Regions from separate parts of the Janthinobacterium sp. PSPC1-1 genome, predicted to be linked through region 2. Evidence: predicted binding sites of a transcription regulator. Region 2 holds the regulator's gene; the other holds the start of a gene.
The links. The regulator LexA, encoded in region 2, represses DNA repair genes until DNA is damaged. The targets are predictions, from matches to a motif close to ACTGTATNNNNATACAGT.

Region 1 (2,989 bases), on a different contig from region 2:
GGCATTGTCCGCCGCCCAGGCCAGGGACGTGACACGCGGCATGGTGTCGCCCAGCAACTTGCCCGTCTTCAAATCCTTGACATGCAGCTCGTACTGGCGGAAACCCGTCGTGTCGGTGGTGTAGGCCAGTAGTTGCTCATTCGGGCTGATGGCAAACGCGCGCACGGCAAAGAATTTGTGGCCTTCGGCCAATTGATTCTGATCCAGCAAGACTTCTTCGACCGCCTGCGCATCGTAGGCGCCATGTGCACCGACAGGGCGGCGGCAATGCAGCGGGTATTGCTTGCCCGCTTCCGTGCGCGTGTAATAGTAAAAGTTACCCTGGCGCGCAGGCACGGACAGGTCCACTTCCTGCATGCGGCCCTTGATCTCCGCAGTCACCTTGTCGGCCAGCGGCTGGATCGGGGCCGTGACGGCCGCCGTGTAGGCGTTTTCCGCATTCAGGTAATCGATCACGGCAGGATCAGTCTTCTTTTGCAGCCAGCGGTAGTCGTCCGTGACGAGCGTGCCGTGGCGCGTTTCTTGCCAGGCTGTCTTGGCGGCGACAGGGGCGGCGACAGGGGCGGCGGCATCGGCGGCCAGCGCTGGCGCCAGCGTGGACAGCAGGATGGATGAGCAGACGGCCAGGTGGCGCAAAGCTTGATGTGCTGTAGACAAGGGAACTCCTTTTTATAGTCGTGTCAGGATTGTAATCTTGCCATTGAGAAAAGCAACTGCGGTGCCCGTGCGTTTCAACTTGCATCCACGGGCATTTCCAGCGATACTGTATATAACTACAGTGTCCTGCCGCGAGGTGTCCTTGACCACATCTGCCTCCCCACTTCCCGAGCCACCCGTCGCCCGCCGCTGGATTGCTCACCTGGACATGGATGCCTTCTTTGCCTCCGTGGAATTGCTGAAATATCCGCAATTGCGCGGCGAAGCCGTCGTCATCGGCGGCGGCCGGCTGCAGCAACCGGTGCTGCAGGAAGATGGCACGCGGCAGTTTGCGCGCATGCGCGATTACGTGGGGCGCGGCGTCGTCACCACGTCGACCTATGCGGCGCGCAAGTTCGGCGTATTTTCCGCCATGGGCATCATGAAAGCGGCCAAGCTGGCGCCCGACAGCATCCTGCTGCCAGCCGATTTCGAGGCCTACCGTGAATACTCCGCCCGCTTCAAGCAAGCCGTGGCCCATCTGTGCCCCATCATCCAGAACGTGGGCATCGATGAAATCTATGTCGACCTGACGGAATACGGCGAGCAGGCGCCGGCCATGGCGGCGCGTCTGAAGGCGGCCGTGTTTGAGGCGACGGGCCTGTCGTGCTCGGTCGGCCTGGCGCCCAACAAATTGCTGGCAAAAATCTGTTCCGACCTGGAAAAGCCCGATGGCTTGACCATTTTGTCGCCCGAGGATATCGAAACCAGGGTCTGGCCCTTGCCGGCGAAAAAAATCAATGGCATCGGTCCGAAAGCGACGGCCAAGCTCGAAGCGCTGGGCATCGTCACCATCGGCGAGCTGGCGCGGGCCGACATGGCCATGCTGCGCACGCAGTTCGGCGACCTGTACACGGGCTGGCTGCGCCAGGCGGCGCTGGGCCTCGACGAGCGGCCCGTGCAGACGAGCCGGGAAACCAAGTCCGTCAGCCGCGAAACGACGTTCGAGCGCGACTTGCAGGTGGTGCGCGACCGCGCCACCCTGTCGGAAAAGCTGGAAAGCCTGTGCACACGCGTGGCGGGCGACCTGGATAAACAATCGCTGGCGGGGCGCACGGTGGGCATCAAGCTGCGCTTCGAGGATTTCAGCACCGTCACGCGCGACATCACCCTGCCCAGCGCCACGGCGGACGCCACCGCCATCCTGCGCGCCAGCCGAGATTGTCTGCGGCGCGTGCCATTTGACAAGAAAATTCGCCTGCTGGGCGTGCGTATCTCGACCTTGTCCGATCCGGCCGTTATCACTCGGCAGGCGCCGGCCCAGGCGGAGCTGTTTCCCGCCCTGTAGCGGCATTCCCTATTGATTACAAGCATCGCGCCAGTCCGCGCTTTTGACGGCATTCCCGTGTCGAAAGTGTAGAATGGCGTTCCCCTGGCACTACTGAAACAAACGGAAGACAAAAACTATGTGGTTCAAGAATCTTCAGATTTACCGCCTGCCCGCACCATGGGCTTATACGCCAGAACAACTGGAAGAGGCCTTGTCCTCGAACAAATTTACGCCGGCGACCAGCATGGATCTGATGCGCCAGGGCTGGGATACGCCACGCCCGAATGGCGGTCTGGTGCATGTGGTCAACAAGCAGATGCTGATCTTGCTGGGCACGGAAAAGAAACTGTTGCCAGCGACCGTCATCAACCAGGTGGCCAAGGCCCGCGCTGCCGAGATGGAAGAAGCGCAAGGCTTTGCGCCGGGTAAAAAGGCCATGAAAGAATTGAAGGAGCGCGTGGCCGACGAGTTGCTGCCGCGCGCCTTCAGCATCCGCAGCAATGTCTGGACCTGGATCGACCCCGTCAATGGCTGGCTGGTGGTCGATGCCGCCAGCCCGGCAAAAGCCGATGAAGTCATCAAGCTGCTGTTGAAAGCCGTCGATAAACTGCCGCTGGAAAGCCTGCGCGTGCAGCGCTCGCCCGTGGCGGTGATGACGGAATGGCTGCAGGCCGACGATGCGCCTGCCGGCTTCACGGTCGATATGGACACGGAATTGCGCGCCACGGGCGAGAGCAAGGCCACCGTGCGCTATGTGCGCCACACCCTGGAAGCGGACGACGTGCGCCGCCACATCGCGGCCGGCAAGCAGTGCACGCGCCTGGCCATGACGTGGAACGACAAGATCTCGTTCGTGCTGACGGAGTCCCTGGCCATCAAGAGCGTCAAGCCGCTGGACGTGATCAAGGAAACGGAATCGAGCACGAAGAACGACGACGAGCGTTTCGACGGCGACCTGATGCTGATGACGGGCGAGCTCGCCAAGCTGATGGCCGATGTGGTCGAAGCTTTGGGCGGTGAAGC
Region 2 (2,989 bases):
TAGCGCAATATTTCGCGCTCGGCAATGATGGCGGTAACTTGTAGCTGGTTCAGCGCACGATCCTGGTCAGAAATTAAGCTGCTGCTGCGGCAGGAGCGGCTGCTGGTGCTTCGGTGCGGTGGCTTTTGGCCGCGTCTTCGCGTTGTACCGATTTCATCATCGGCGAAGGAGCTGTTTCAGCTTTCTTCATTTTAACGGTCAGGTGACGCAACACGGCATCATTGAATTTGAATGCTGTTTCCAACTCGACCAGGGTCTCGTTGTCGCATTCGATGTTCAGGCAGATGTAGTGTGCTTTAGGCAGCTTTTGGATCGAGTAAGCCATTTGACGGCGGCCCCAATCTTCCACGCGGTGAACCGAACCGCCGCGGGTGGTTACGCTGGCTTTGTAGCGTTCGATCATCGCGGGCACTTGCTCGCTTTGGTCCGGATGGACGATAAAGACTATTTCATAATGACGCATGCAAACTCCTTCAGGTCGGATTGATAATCGCCCACCCCGGCGTCAAGACGGGTGTGGGAAGGTCAGCCGAAGATTATAACCGCCTTTTGCAAACGTTTCAATCATTCCTTCAACAAGCGGCCCGCGCACGGGGCAGGCCAGGCGTTTTTTCCTGCCCATTCCGGTATTTCGCACGAAATTCGCGCAAATAACCGAAATCCCCTTGCATAGTGGGCGATACTGTACAAAAATACAGACTGTTCATATAGACAGCATTTTAGTATGCACCCACCGCTCATGATCAAGCTGACAGCACGACAAGAACAAATCCTGAACCTGATCAAGGACGCGATTGAAAACACGGGTTTTCCTCCCACCCGTGCCGAAATCGCCAATGAACTGGGTTTCAAATCGGCCAATGCGGCCGAAGAGCATTTGCAAGCCCTGGCCCGCAAGGGCGCGATCGAGATTTCGCCCGGTACCTCGCGCGGCATCCGCCTGATCGGTGCGGCGGCCGAAGCGCCGGCATCGAAAGTGCCGGCAGCACTGCTGATGTCGCTGCCCCTGATCGGCCGGGTGGCGGCAGGCTCGCCCATCCTGGCACAGGAAAACCTGGAAGCGAGCTACAACGTGGACCCGGCCCTGTTCTCGGCCAAGCCCGACTTCCTGCTGAAGGTGCGCGGCTGGTCCATGCGCGACGCCGGCATCATGGATGGCGACTTATTGGCCGTCAAGAAGGTCGACAGCGCCAAGAACGGCCAGATCGTCGTGGCCCGCATCGGCGACGAAGTCACCGTCAAACGCTACAAGAAGACAGGTTCCGTCATCGAACTGCTGCCGGAAAACCCCGACTTCAAGGTCATTACCGTGTCGCCGGAAGATGAGTTTGCACTGGAAGGTTTAGCGGTAGGCTTGATGCGCAGCTGGCATTAAGTTGCATGCCGGGGTCAGACCCGCCGGGTCTGACCCCAGTTTTTAGTTGCGGTTCCCTCTCATGCGTGACACGCAAGTTTCAATGCTCAAGCGCGCTGCGGAAGTCTTCAAGCAGGTCCGCTTCATCCTCAATACCCACCGACACGCGGATCAAGGACTCGGCAATGCCCATGCTGGCACGGCGCTCGGCACCCATCTCGTAAAAGATCGTGTGGGCGACGGGAATGACCAGGGTACGCGTGTCACCGAGGTTGCTCGCTGGAATGGCCAGATTCAGGCGATTCAGGAAATCGAAGCAATCGATGCCATCTTTTAATTCAAAGCTGAATAGCGAGCCATAGCTGCGGAACAAGTCCGTCGCCAGCGCGTGCTGCGGGTGCGACGCCAAGCCCGGGTAATGCACTGCCGCCACGCGCGGGTCGGCGGCCAGCATGCTGGCCAGCGCCAGGGCATTGGAACAGGTGCGGTCCATGCGCAAGGCCATGGTTTCCGCGCCCACGGCGATATGGTGCGCCGCTTCCGGGCCCAGCGATGCGCCGAAGTCACGCAAGGCCTTGGCGCGGATTTGCGCGATGCCCCACTGGGCTGGCGCCGCCTTTTTATAATTGTCGAAAATGTTCGGGTACTGCGTCCAGTCGAACACGCCCGTGTCCGTCAAGCTGCCGCCCAGCGCATTGCCGTGGCCGCCGATGGATTTCGTCAGCGCATTGACCACCAGGCCCGCACCCACCACTTTCGGGCGGAACAGGTAAGGCGTCGTCATGGTGTTGTCGACGATGTACAAAATGCCGCGTTCCTTGCACAAGGCGCCGATCTTTGCCAGGTCGGCGATCTGCGTGCGCGGATTGGCGATGGTTTCCACGAACACGATGCGCGTGGCCGGCGTGATGGCGGCCGCCACATTGGCCACCTCGGTGGCGTCGACGAAGGAGACGGCGATGCCCTGCCCCGTTACCGTTTGCCACAGGCTGTTGGTGTTGCCAAACAAAAAGGCCGACGACACCACATGGTCGCCCGCGCGCAGCAACGACTGCACCACGGCGCCGATGGCGCCCATGCCGGTCGCGAAACATAAGGTGGCCACGCCATCTTCCATCTTGTTGACCTTGTCTTCCAGCGCGGACACCGTCGGATTACCCTGGCGGCCGTAGCGGAAACCGGGCTCCTTGCCCTGAAACACGGAAGCGAGCTGGCGTGCGTCGCTGTAGCCGAAGGCGACGGAGGTGTGCACAGGCTTGTGCAGTGAGCCATGCTCGATACCCTTGCGGCGGTCGTTATGCAGGATGGTGGTGGTAAAGCCGTAGGTTTTTTTGGTGGTCATGGTGGAAGTTCCGGAGTTCGATTTGCCGCTTAACCCAAGGCAAGTGCTGGGGTCAGACCCGACGGGTCTGACCCCGAAAAAAAGCCCGGCATCGGCCGGGCAGGTTACTTATGCTTCTGTCGTCGCCAGGTTCAGGTTCAGCTGGGAACGTGGCGTATCTTCCGGCGCTGCCGCCTTCGGATGGTGGCGCGCATATTCCAGGCGGTCCAGATACTCCTGCGACACGTCGCCCGTCACGTACACGCCATCGAAGCACGAGGCCTCGAAGTTCGTCAGTGCCGGGTTGACGTCGG

Region 1: dinB (DNA polymerase IV) is a predicted target of LexA. The motif match lies at 763-780, and genes of this name have one in related genera.

The regions. Positions count from the first base shown of each region.
Region 1 covers NZ_JAFCWP010000009.1:129,157-132,145, forward strand. Annotated here, with positions in the region: gene ACP7EG_RS23825 (S9 family peptidase) at 1-657, opposite strand, end outside; gene dinB (DNA polymerase IV) at 800-1,984, shown strand; gene ACP7EG_RS23835 (recombination-associated protein RdgC) at 2,103-2,989, shown strand, end outside.
Region 2 covers NZ_JAFCWP010000001.1:377,864-380,852, reverse strand. Annotated here, with positions in the region: gene priB (primosomal replication protein N) at 1-53, opposite strand, end outside; gene rpsF (30S ribosomal protein S6) at 74-463, opposite strand; gene lexA (transcriptional repressor LexA) at 740-1,375, shown strand; gene ACP7EG_RS01685 (cystathionine gamma-synthase family protein) at 1,455-2,696, opposite strand; gene purF (amidophosphoribosyltransferase) at 2,805-2,989, opposite strand, start outside.